3 regions of the Methylobacterium sp. E-046 genome follow, and region 2 is predicted to be linked to each of the others. Evidence: riboswitches for the same ligand, from Rfam matches in the RefSeq annotation. Region 2 holds a riboswitch; each other region holds the start of a gene.

The links. A riboswitch is a leader RNA that binds a small molecule or an ion and turns the genes downstream of it on or off. The one in region 2 is predicted to bind cobalamin.
Region 1: it holds a riboswitch for cobalamin, as region 2 does, so the genes downstream of both, MKK82_RS07605 (CbtB-domain containing protein) here and MKK82_RS19560 (TonB-dependent siderophore receptor) in region 2, are expected to answer to the same signal.
Region 3: it holds a riboswitch for cobalamin, as region 2 does, so the genes downstream of both, MKK82_RS17250 (TonB-dependent receptor) here and MKK82_RS19560 (TonB-dependent siderophore receptor) in region 2, are expected to answer to the same signal.

Annotation. Positions count from the first base shown of each region.
Region 1 covers NZ_JAKSYP010000090.1:69,750-73,943, reverse strand. The annotation lists gene cobW (cobalamin biosynthesis protein CobW) at 1-471, opposite strand, end outside; gene MKK82_RS07615 (DUF1636 family protein) at 468-869, opposite strand; gene MKK82_RS07610 (CbtA family protein) at 862-1,617, opposite strand; gene MKK82_RS07605 (CbtB-domain containing protein) at 1,634-1,816, opposite strand; cobalamin riboswitch at 1,852-2,047, opposite strand; gene MKK82_RS07600 (S10 family peptidase) at 2,242-3,843, opposite strand; gene MKK82_RS07595 (DNA polymerase III subunit chi) at 3,843-4,194, opposite strand, start outside.
Region 2 covers NZ_JAKSYP010000183.1:264,339-268,532, reverse strand. The annotation lists gene MKK82_RS19570 (hypothetical protein) at 1,259-1,561, shown strand; gene MKK82_RS19565 (ribbon-helix-helix protein, CopG family) at 1,565-1,780, shown strand; cobalamin riboswitch at 2,101-2,309, shown strand; gene MKK82_RS19560 (TonB-dependent siderophore receptor) at 2,506-4,194, shown strand, end outside.
Region 3 covers NZ_JAKSYP010000176.1:67,208-71,401, reverse strand. The annotation lists gene MKK82_RS17255 (RluA family pseudouridine synthase) at 1-552, opposite strand, end outside; cobalamin riboswitch at 1,145-1,338, shown strand; gene MKK82_RS17250 (TonB-dependent receptor) at 1,618-3,801, shown strand; gene MKK82_RS17245 (PepSY domain-containing protein) at 3,795-4,194, shown strand, end outside.

The sequences.
Region 1 (4,194 bases), on a different contig from region 2:
GGCCGCTCGCTGGGCGGCCAGGGCCTCCGGATCCTCCGCGAAGGCCCCCGAGGCCACCGCCGGGCCGTCCACCACGGCGACGACCCCGTCCACGGTCACCCGCGAGCGGATCGCCGGCCACTGGAACGCCTGGACGAGGGGCTTGGGCAGGGCGAGACCGGACGTCTCGATCAGGATGTGCTCCGGCGGCTCGGCGCGGGCGAGCAGCGTCTCCAGGGCGGGCACGAAGTCGTCCGCCACCGTGCAGCAGATGCAGCCGTTCGGCAGCTCGACGATGGAATCCTCCGTGCAGCCCTCGACGCCGCAGGTGGCCAGGAACGACTTGTCGAAGCCGACATCGCCGAACTCGTTGACCAGGATGGCGAGGCGACGGCCCTTCGCGTTCTCGACGACGTGGCGCACGAGGGTCGTCTTGCCGGCCCCCAGGAAGCCCGTGACGATGGTGCAGGGGATCTTGGACACGATGGTCATTCGGCGGCCTCCAGGGTGCCGGCCGGAAGCGGGCGAGGTTCGGGGAAGGGTGGGATGCGGGCGACCACGCCCTTGCGGAACTCGGCCGGCCGGTTGCGCCAGGGCACGATGCCGTCCGAGGTCGTCGCGTAGGCGGCTACCCCGGCCAGGATGGTCTCGGCCGAGAGGGCCGGGTCCATGTCGCCGTACACGTAGGTCCAGCGCTCGGCCGAGGCCACGGCCACGGTGCAGGGGCGCTTGCAGACCGACAGACACTCCACGGGCTCGATCCGCAGGTGCGGATCAGCGCCGGCCCGGGCCCGCAGCGCATCGAGGAGGCGGCTCCCGGCGCGGGGTCCGTCCGGGTCGTCGCCCTCGCGGCGGCAGGTCGTGCAGACGTACAGGACGGTCTCAGGCACGGGCCGCACCCCGCGCCGCGTCGCGCGCCAAAGCGTGCCACGCCCAGCCGAATCCCAGGCCGATCATCACCCAGAGCACGAAGCCGATCGCCAGGGATCGCGACGCGAACTGCGCGGCGAGAGCCGCAGGAAGCTCGGAGGTCCCGGCCGGGGCCTGCGGCGCGCCGACCATGTGGGGGATGATCATCAGGATGAGGCCACCCAGGATGGCGATGAACGAGCGGCGGATCGCGATCAGGTAGAGGCCCATTCCAGTTGCCGCCGCGGTCATCACCCACCATGCCTGGCGGGCCGCCAGGGGGGCCGCCTCGCTGCCGGGCAGTTCCGGCGGCAGGCCGAGACCCGGTGCCAGAGCGACGCTGGCGAAGCCCGCGATCGCGAAGGCGAGGCAGGTCCGCGCCGTCGGCTCGCGCCCGCAGGCGAGCATCACCGCGCCGAGCAACAGGGCGTAGCCGACCCCTCCGACCAGGGTCGCGAGTGCGGTGAACGCCATCCGCGGCAGACCGGCACCGGGCTGCCATTCCGGGGCGGCGCGATCCGGCCCGGCCTTATCGGCATCGGAATGATCGTGACCGGAATGAGCCAGCACGATCGGCAACGTCTTGGCTGCCTGATGCGAGGGCTCCGCCCGCTCGTAGCGCTCGGCCGCGAGGATCAGCGGCAAGGTCAGCGTGAGTTCGAGGCCCGTCACGACGATGGCCGCGATGAAGCCGGCAGCCAGCGCCGCCGACAGAAGCCGGATGATCATCCCTTGTGTCAGGGCGTCAGTGGCAGGGGAAGTTCTGGGTGTGCCGGAAGTCGTGCGCCGCGTTGTGGAGCGCGATCGCCGGCGAGAAGCCCGCCATGAACAGCAGGCCGAGGCCGAGGAACGCCGCGAGTGCCACGGCGACGGGTCGCTCGGCCGAGCGGGTGCCGAGTGCGGCGGGGGCGAGGGTCGAAGTGGTCATCAGCGTGTCTCTCCAGCCGCCCCACCGGCGGCATTGCGGGATCCTGGCGTGACGGCAGGTCTCCTGGCTCGCGGCTCTGCGCGCCGGCCGCCTTCCCGGATCGCTCCGGTGGCTCTCTGGCAGGCACTCGCCGCTCACAGTTGCGGGGGCAGCCGCGGATTTGAGGCTTACGCCCCTCACCGCATTCCCTTTTCACCCCGTCGCCGGGGCACCGTCACGGGCCCTTTGTAGACGCTACGGCGTCCCCGCACAACGGATCGGCGGCCGGTGGGATCCGAATCTCGTCGCCATCCTCCGAGCGGCGCCGCCCGACCCGCGATCCTGCCGCGCGGGATGCGGGTCGGGTGAGACTTTCGGCTGTCGTGCGGAGGCGGCGGCGCGTCGAACGGCCTGCTCGCGGAACGGCCCTTCCCGGCGGGTCCGGCCTAGTGCCGCTCCGCCGGGGCTTGCCAGGGGACTTGCGAAGGGGCTTGCGAAGGCGCTTCCGAGGACCCGACATCGCGCGCCTTCACGGCCTCGGAGAAGAGACGCTCGACATCCGTCCTGAACGCCGCCCGCGAATCGGGGCGGGTGTAGAACATGTGCCCGCCCGGATAGACCGCGAGGCTCAGGCGACCCGCCGCGTAGGCGGGGACCTGCGCCAGCAGAAGCTTCGAGGCGTAGTAGGGCGTCACGAGGTCGGTGAAGCCGTGCACCACGAGGACCCGCAGCCGACCGTCCAGGGCGAGGGCTCCCTTCAGGTTGGACAGCACCTCCGGGGCTTGCCGGCCGGAGCCCCAGCTCCAGCCGCGGTTCACGGCTGAGTTGAGCAGCTCGTAGCGCACGTTGGGCACGGGCCATTTCAGCGTGCGTGCGTAGAGGTCGATCATGGCGCTGGTCAGCGGAGCCTGGAGCGCCGTGAGTTGCGGGTCCTCGAAGCTCGACTGCGCGGCATCCGGGTTCGGATCCCAGCCGGTGATCCCGGTATCATAGGCGCTGGTCACCCTCCCGTCGGCGCGGTCGACCTCGCGCTGGACGCTGCGGGTCGTGAGCCGCGCCGCCTGGGCGCGCACCAGGGCGGCGTCGAGGCCGACGAGGGGCGCGACCCTGTCGGTCATCCGCGCGACGGCCTGTGCGTCACTCGGACCTTTCAGCAGATCCGCGAAGTAGGGGCCCGACGCGTAGGACTCCGCGTCCGCCAGCAGGGCCGGCGTCGGCACTTGGCCGGTCCGCTCCAGCGCTCCGGCGGCGAGGGAGGGCAGCTTCAGCACGTAGCCCCAGGGATTGGCGCGGGGCGTTTCCAGCCAGCCGAAATCCAGCACCGGCGACAGCAGCACCAGCCCGGACAGGCCGACGCCGACATCCTCCTGCAGTTTCTCGGCGATCAGCGGACCCCGGAAGCCGCCGTAGCTCTCGCCGACGAAGAATTTCGGGCTCGCCATGCGGTCGTTGACGCGCAGGTAGCGTGCGATGACCGCCGCGAGCGTCGACGCGTCGGACTCGATCGACCAGTAGGCCTTGCCGTTGCCGTCGGCCGCGCGGCTGTAACCCGTCCCGACCGGATCGATGAAGACGAGGTCGGTGAAGCCCAGCCACGTGCCGTCGTTGGGGGTGAGCGCCACCGGCTGCGACGGGCTGATGCTGGCCGTGCCGACGGGCAGCCGCCACGGGCCGATCGCCCCGATGTTCAGGTAGGCCGAGGCCGCGCCTGGCCCGCCGTTGACCGCGAAGGTCACGGGCCTTTCGCGGCCGGCTTCCGGCGCCACCGTGTAGGCCACGTAGGCGATCTCGGCCTGCAGCTTGCCGGCCTCGTCGACGAGGGGCAGGCTGCCGGCGGTAGCGGTGACCGCGAGGGTCCGGCCGTCCGGCAGGGGCAGGCTGTGCTTCGTGGTCGAATCGGGCGGCAGGCGCCGCCCCTCCGGACCGCGCGGCGCCGGCCGCGCCTCCGCCTGACCATGCGGCGCGTCCTGCGCGCGGACCGGCAAGGGGGCCGCGACCGTCAGGGACAGGGCGAGCGCAGCGCGCGCGAATCTCGTCGGGGTCACCATCACGCCTTCTTGTTCCAGCGCCCGGACTCGTCCTGCTGCCAGTAGGCGACTGCGTGGCCCGCGTCCTTGGCCTGCTTCCACTGCTCGCGGGCGCGCAGGAGAGCGTCCTGATCGGTGCCGTCGAACAGGATGCAGATCCGCGCGTATCCGCCGGCGTCCGGCGGCAGGTCGGCGCCCTCGACGAGGAAGCGGATCGAGGCGGCGTTCGGGTTCACGTCCCGCAGGGTCAGCACCACGGGCTGGCTCCCCGCATCCGGCTCACGGTCCGTGCCGTGCGGCAGGAAGCTTTCGTCGGAATAGGTCCAGAGGTGGTCGTCCAGCGCCTGGAGACGCTCCTCGCTCGCGGCCTGG
Region 2 (4,194 bases):
GCCTTCCACCTGGTTCCGGCCTGCACCGGGGCGGCCGGTCTATTACCGCGTGGACCAGGTCCTCAGCTGGATTGCGGCCCGCCGCGGAGAACAGCTCGACCCCCTCACAACCTGGCAGCTCAGCCTCCAGCGCGACTTCGAGACCGAGACCGATGACCCGGACCAGGTGCGGAAGTGGGCGCACCTCTACGCCCAGGCAGTCGGGCCCCACCTCCCTGGTGGTGGGAGTTTCACCGTACCAGGGTTCCGAGACTACCTCGCTTCCTTGTTGTCATGCAAGTAAATCCCGAAATTCCCGGAATTATAAATGACAGATAGTATTGAGTAAGCCACGCTTTTCCGCTAAAAAAAGTACCCACTCCCCCTTAAGCTTCTCAGTGTCAAACAATTTATCTTAGTTATTCATGTAAATATTTGGTTGGCCATTGCGGCCAAGCTCTGCCATCTCTGTCACGGACCAATCAACGAGCGTCGATCGGTCCGTGACAGAGGTTTGGTCCATGGCGCTAGGTAGGTTCGTGGTCTACCTTCGGGTCTCCACTCAAAAGCAGGGTCGTTCTGGCCTCGGGCTGGAGGCGCAGCAGCGGGCGGTCACCGACTACCTGAACGGCGGGTCGTAGTCTGTGGTGGCCGAGTTCACCGAGATCGAGAGCGGTAAGTCCGACACGAACCGGCCTCGGCTCCAGCGCGCGATCCAGGCGTGTTGGGTCTACGGAGCCAAGCTCCTCATCGCGAAGTTCGACCGGCTCAGCCGTGACGCTCACTCCTGCTGGGCTTGGAGAAGGCCGGCATCGAGTTCGTCGCCACCGACGACCCGCATGTCAACCGGCTCCCGGTGGGGATCATGGCTCTGGTCGCGGATGAGGAGCGGCGCGCGACCTTGGCGGCACCAAGGCCGTGCTCGCGGTGGCCAAAGTGCGCGGTGTGAAGCTAGGGGGCGACCGGGGTGCCACCCTCTCCCAGGAGTTCGAGGCCCACAGGCGAGCCGCCGACCTCGCCCCCATCATTGCCGAGATGCACGCGACCGGGGCTACCAGCCTCCGCTACCTGGCGGCTGGCCTCAGCAAAGCCGGCATCGCCCCGCCTCGGGGAACCACCTAATCACCGATGGCGATGAGCCGCACGCTTACAAGGTTCGAGGTCATAAGGTGAAAAGCAAGAGTAACTCGCCGGCGGTTAGCTAATCTGCGTCGGCCCGTAGAAGGTACGTTTCGTACAATAGAAAAAACGAAGGCTTATTGAGCACCAATCGTGCTCGATGAAAAGAGCATTTTCCGATCGTCTGCCGTGTCAAAAATGCGCGGCCGAAATACAAATTTTACATTATGAGAACGCCGCAGCGGAAACATGGTCGTTAATTTCAGGTGCGAAATTTATGCTTGAGAACACTGAAGAACTCGATGCTTTCAACATCACAATAACTGACAAGATGCAGATCACGATTAATCCAGAGCGAGGTTTGCTGCACAAGACGAGAGCTATGAAAAACTTTAACGGTGTTGATCCGGTAAGCTATATTGCCCGCGCCCTGCCTCGGCATATCAAACAGAACAAGGCTTGAGCGATGGACAAGGTCGCGGTCCCCCACGAGATTGATGAGTTCCTCCTCGAGCGTCTCGAAGCTCGCGCCCGGCAGTTGGGCCTTAGCCGCGATCAGCTAATGGAGAAGTATATTAGAGAATGGATTGACGCGAAGCGGCGGGAGGTCCGGCAGATAAACTTGACCCGGGATCAGATCCTGGATCGGATCATCGAAAAGGGCCTCAATAGGCTCAACTAACCCCTACAAAGCTGCACACCTCAAGCTTCTGGAGACTGCAATCCGATCTTGATTGCGGCGTCGTCGGGGCGAAGGTGTCGCCCCCTTGGTGCTGCACCTCTATTCCGCCCTGGCCCAGAAGGAATAGGCTTTGGTCGCGGCGTGCATGCCTGAGAGGCCTGACGTGTCGCTGGAATTTTTAGGGCGGAGAAAGGCAGAACGCGCTGGAGCACAGGTCGGCTTTAGTAGGCCAGCATTCCTGTTGTGTGATTGACCGGCAACACTGTGAACTAAGATGTTACCAAATGTTTCGTGGCCATTGACCCATCGGCTACCGACAGCGAGTGTGCGGCCGCCAAGGTTCTCACGTTCCTGTGATCGTGAGCTAAGAGGGAAGCCGGTAGGCCCTGACGGGCGATGCCGGCGCTGCCCCCGCAACTGTGAGCGGCGAGCCGCTGCCGACGACGGTCACTGGTGCCTCGCACCGGGAAGGCCAGGCAGAGGTGTTGACCCGCGAGCCAGGAGACCTGCCTCGGCGGTGGTTTTCGTCTCGCGGGCGGGGTGTCCGGTGGGTCGCTGGTCGACACGGGCAAACCTCGCCTTCTGTCGCGCTCGCGCTCCATCGACACGCGGCCCCGGCAAGCGGTGGGGCTCGCCAAGTGGCAACGCGTTCGTCTACTACCACGCACCTAAGGTGCCGTCGCCCGAGACGCATCTTCATCAGCACCGGCATATTAGCGCTCGCGGTGCTGGGTACGCCGGCACTGGCGCAGGACAGATCAATCACGCTGGAAACGCTCTCGGTAGAGGGAGGAGCTGGTAGCCCGATCGATGGCGACGTTCTCGGCCGCTCCGTTGATGCCATCAGCTTGATCGGGCCGACCCCGGGCTTCCGATCTGACCGGGCGGTCAGCGCTACCAAGACGAACACACCTCAGCGCGACGTCCCTCAGGTGGTCACCGTCGTACCGCGTGAACTCATCACGGATATCAACGCGACCCGCGTCGACCGCGCATTCGACTATGTCCCCGGCCTCACGCAGACCAACAATTTCGGCGGGCTTGGCACCTTCGCCTACGCCATCCGCGGCGTAACCACCGCCGAGATCTACCGCAACGGCTTGGCCGCCAACCGCGGCGGGCCGCCACCACTCATAGACACGCAGAATATCGAGCGCATCGAGGTTCTCAGGGGCGCCGGCGGAGCCCTGTTCGGACGAAGCGATCCAGGCGGCCTCGTCAACATCATCACCAAGCAGCCCACCACCACCCGCTTCGTCGAGATGGGCGGCCTGTGGGGCTCGTTCGAGCAGTTCCGCGGGACCGTCGACGCAGGCGGCGCACTCAACGACGAGGGGACGCTGCTCTACCGCTTCAACTTCGCGGCCGGCCGCGAGAACAGCTACCGCGACTTTGTCGGCTCCGACCGGCTGTTCGTGGCGCCGGTCCTGAGCTGGCAGATCACCCCCGACACCAGGCTGACGGTCGAGACCTCAGTCACGCGCAACAACGTCATCGTCGACCGCGGTGTGGTCGCGGTGAACAAGCAGCTCGGTTTCGTGCCGGTCACTCGCTTCCTCGGCGAGCCCAGGCAACTAACCCGTCAGAGCGATGAGGTACTGCCGGTGCGCCTCGACCACCGCTTCGACGCCGACTGGCAGATGCGGCTCGCTGCGCAGTTCAACACCGGCACGCTTAAGGGCGAGAGCGCCGAGGGGCGTGGCCTCCTATCCGACAACCGCACGGTGCTTCGCGACCGGAACTACCGCGACTACAGCTACGACACGGCCATCGGGCAGGCCGAGATCGTCGGCCGCTTCCGGACCGGCGATATCGGTCACACCGTCCTGTTCGGCTTCGATCACGAGAACTTCGACAACCGTCAGCTCTACCTGCGCTCGAACTTCAACGCGTACCCCTACGCAATCGACATCTACGCGCCGCGCTATGGCCAGCCCCTGCCACCGCTGACGCGGGCCTCCAACACCCTGGAGAGCGTGTCCGATACCGGGTTCTACGCCCAGGATCTCGTCGACCTTGCCCCTCAGTGGAAGGCGCTCGCTGGCGTGCGCTTCGACGTGTTCGAGCGCTTCTTCCGGCAGCGCGTCACGGGGATCAATGCCGAGGACACGCGAGCCGCCGCATCGCCCAGGGCGGGGCTCGTCTACCAGCCGATCCCGGAGGTCTCGCTTTACACCAACGTCAGCACCAGCTTCCGGCCCAACATCGGCACCGATGCCGGGCTTGGTGCCCAGTCGCGGCCTTTCGCGCCCGAGACTGGGCTGGGCTACGAGGGTGGCGTCAAGGTCGAGCCGTTCGGCGGCGCGCTCGTCCTGACAGCGGCGGCGTTCCGGATCGACCGCCAGAACGTGCTCACAGCCGACCCCAGCAACAGCGGCTTTCAAATCGCCGCAGGTGGCGTGCGCAGCCAGGGG
Region 3 (4,194 bases), on a different contig from region 2:
CTTGCGCACGATGGTTTGCACGCGGGTGAAGGGCAGGAGCGGGAAGCGGGCCGTGAGGAAGCGGTCGATCCGCATCCCGGCCTCGTCCGGCTCCACCGTCAAAGTCTGTACCCCGGACGCGAGGGTCGCGGAGGCGGCGGCGCGCTGCTCGCGGCGTGTCGGGGCGGCTGCGGGCGCCGGCGCGGGGGCCGAGGCCTCCGCGCGCTTGGCCGGGGGCCGGCCTGGTGCGGGCGCGGCCGTACGGCGGGGCGGAGGCGCGTCCCGGCGTGTCGACGCCGGCGCGGTGCGCGCCTTCGGGGGCCGCGCCGGTGCAGCGGCCGCCGGTGCCTGGCCGGCCCCCCACGGGTCGCGCGCCCCGGCATCGTCGCCGCGGTTGCGGGCGGCGCGCTCGGCGGCATCCCGGGCGCTGGTGCGGGGGCCCGTGCGGGCGCGGCCGTCGGCGTAGCCGTTGCCGGCGCCGAACTTGCCGGCCTTGAACGGACCTGCGTTGGATTTGCCGGCCTGAGGCTTGCGCCCCCTCGGCCCGCCGCTTTTGGGAGGTCGTGTCGTCATGTTTCCGCCGGCACCCGTCTCCGCTGCGGACGGGGCGTCCGCGCGCATGGGCCGCGGCGTCGCGGACGTCCGGACCGATGGGATCGACCGGCTGTAGCATCGCCCGCGCGCAGCGGCAAAGGCGGCCCTCCACGCGGGCCCATCAGGGCTCAGAGTCCCAACGAAGCGATCCTGTCCGTCGAGCCGACCGGCCGGCAGGGCGACCGGGAACAGGAAGAGGACCTCGTGCCCGACCAGCCCCTCGTACGCGACGTCATTCGCCCCACGCGCGGGCCGCCGAAGACCGAGACCCTGATGCCGAGTTCCCCTGAAAACGCGTGGATCAGGCCGTTCCGGGCGCTTACGGCGAACGCGACGCTGCTCCCGAGGAGCCGGAAAACCTTGGGCTGTCCGTCATCGGCACGGATCTCGGCCACCGACAAGCTATTGTAGCGCCGGGGCAGGCTCGGGCCTCCAAGCGGATCCCCGCAAGAGGGGCTCCAACCCATATTTCGAACCGATCACCGCGTCCCCGCCGGAGCCGCAACGGAGCACCGCCCGCGTCGATTCACGGCAACCTTCGGACACGCGGTTGACGCCCAGGCGCGCTACGGCCAAGCTGTCGGCCGACGGTTCCCCTTGGGGATCAAAAGGGAACGCGGTGAGGGGTTCGCCCCGAAGCCGCGGCTGCCCCCGCAACTGTAAGCGGCGAGCCCTTCACCACCACGTCACTGGGTCACCCCGGGAAGACGGTGCGAGGGCGGCGACCCGCGAGCCAGGAGACCTGCCGTCAGCCGTGGTCACACGCGAAACGCGCCGGGCGGGGTGTCCTGGCGGGTGTCGAGGCACCGTCAATCCCGAGGGGAGGCGGTCGCCGAGGCCTCGTTCGCGGTGACGTGCCACAGCAAGCGCGCCCGCGACACCGTTCCCGATGTCCGTCTCCGTCCTCTCGAACTCCCCGAATCCGACATCGGGCCGCCGCGCACGCGTTTCGGCGCCGTCACCGAGTGGACGTTGAATTGCAATGTTATTACACTGCTTTTAGACTTGGGGGCCGGCGCGCGCCGCGCACGGACCGCTTCCCTCATGCCTTCATCGCCCCATCGCCCCAGACTCACCGGGACGGCGCCGCTCTGCGGCTTTCTCCTCGCGCTCCTCGCCAGTCCGACCGCCGCTCAGGAGACCGTCACCTTGGATGAACTGTCCGTCGCGGGTGCAGGCGGCGATCCGAGCCGCCTTCCGCCGAACGGCCTCAACCTGCGCACGCCCGACCGGACTGCGAGCCGTGTCGGCCTGACGCCGCTGGAGACCCCGGCCAGCCTCGATATCGTGTCCGGCGAGACCGCGCGGCTGCGCGGCCAGGACACGATCGCCGACGCTGTGACCCAGGACGCCACCGGCATCACCACCATCGCGGCGCCCGGCAACGGCAACGGCGCGTTCACGTCCCGCGGCTTCGCTGGCCCGAACTCGATCCAGCAGCTCTACGACGGCACGCGCTTCTACGTCGGCGCCAACACCGTGACCTTCCCGTTCGACACGTGGAACGTCGAGCGAATCGAGGTGCTGCGCGGGCCGTCCTCGGTGCTCTACGGCGACGGCGCCATCGGCGGCGTCATCAACGTGGTCCCGAAGAAGCCGGTCTTCGTTCCGATCAACACCGCCCGCGCGGTGGTGGGCACCGACGGCGTCGCGCGCCTCGCCCTCGATTCCGGCAGTCCGATCGGGCAAGCCGAGTTCGGCGACACCTTCGCGTATCGCCTCAACGTCAGCGGCAACCGCGCCGACGGTTGGATCCGGCCGGAGGGCGATTTTCGCAACCTCGCGGTCTCGGCCGCCCTCCTGTTCCAGCCGAGCCCGAACCTCGCCATCACCCTGAGCCACGATCTCGGCTACCAGGAGCCCGCCCGCTACTGGGGCACGCCGCTGGTCGAGGGACGGATCCCGGATCTGATCCGGTTCAACAACTACAACGTCCGCGACGCGAAGATCACCTGGGCCGACAACTGGACCCAGATCAAGACCGAATGGTCCCCCTCGGCCGACATGACGATCCGCAACACCGCCTACCGGCTCACCAGCCGGCGCCACTGGCTCGACGTCGAGCAGTACAGCTACAACCGCGGCACCGGACTCGTGAACCGGGGCGACTACCTGGAGATCTACCACAGCCAGGAGCAGGTCGGGGATCGGCTCGACGCGACGTTCCGGGGCAGCCTGTTCGGCCTGCCCAACCAGTTCGTGGCCGGGTTCGACGTGAACCACATCGACTTCCGGCACACCAACAACTTCTACTTTGACCAGACCACCAGCGTGCCCCTCGTAGGCTACGATCCGGGCGTCTTCCCGCAGAACGGCCGGGCGCGGCCTGCCTACGCAACGCAGACGAGCCAGGCCTCGGTCTTCGCGGAGGACCGTCTGATCCTGTCGGACAAGCTCTCGTTCCTCACCGGCGTGCGCCTCGACGTGCCGACGCTGAATCGGGAGGACCTGCAGACGAGATCGCGATTCGAGAAGACCTACCGGGCGCTGGGCTACCGCTTCGGCCTCGTCTACAACCCGACGCCGGACAGCGCGCTCTACGCCCAGTACAGCTTCGCCACCGACCCGGTGAACAGCCTGATCACGCTGAACCAGTCGCTGGCGGGCTTCAAGCTCGCCACAGGCGATCAGGTCGAGATCGGCGCCAAGGGTCTTGCCTTCGACGGTGCCGTGGAATGGACCATCGCGGGCTACCGGATCGTCAAGGACAACCTGATCTCGGCAATCCCCGGCCAGCCGACGCTGTCCACGCAGGTGGGGAGCCAGTCCTCGCAGGGATTCGAGCTGGCCTTGGGCTGGCGCTTTGCTCCGGGCTGGCGGCTGGACGGCAACCTCGCGCTGCTGCACGCGCAGTACGACCGGTTCGACCAGAGCGTGAACGGCACCACCGTCTCCTATGTCGGCAACCAGCCCATCGACGTGCCCGAGCGCGTGGCCAATCTCTGGTTGACCTGGGACATCCACCGCGACTGGACTGCGCGGATCGGGCTCCAGAACGTGGGACAGGTCTACAGCGACTTCGGCAACACGGCGCGGCGCCCGGCCTACAACCTCATCAATGCGGTTCTCGACCATCAGGTCACGGCGGAGTCGCGCCTGTCCCTGCGGGTCTACAACCTGTTCGACAAGGTCTACGCGATCAGCGGCAACGCCGTGAACGGGATCGGGACCAACTGGCTCCTCGGGCGCCCCCGCTCGGTCGAGGTCGCCTACACGGTGACGTGGTGAGCCTGCGGCGGCGGCTCGGCAAGGCAGGACGACGCTGGCTGCTGCTGTTCCACCGCTGGGCCGGGATCGCCGCGGGGCTGTTCTTCGCTTCGTGGATCGGTTCCGGGCTGGTGATGCTCTACGTGCCGTTCCCGACGCTGACCGCGGCCGAGCGCGCGGCGCGGCTCGCCCCGATCGCGTGGGATCAGGTCGCCGTGGCGCCCGGCGACGCGCTCCGCGCCAGTGGGCTTACCGGCACGCCTACCGACTTCGCCCTGGAGATGCAGGGCGCGGAGCCCGTGTACCGGATCGCCGGCCGCGACGGCGCCCGAGCGACGGTGTCGGCGCGGACCGGCGGGCGGCTCGGCCCGCTGCCGCCCGAAGACGCACTGCGTCTCGCGGCCGAGGGGTTCC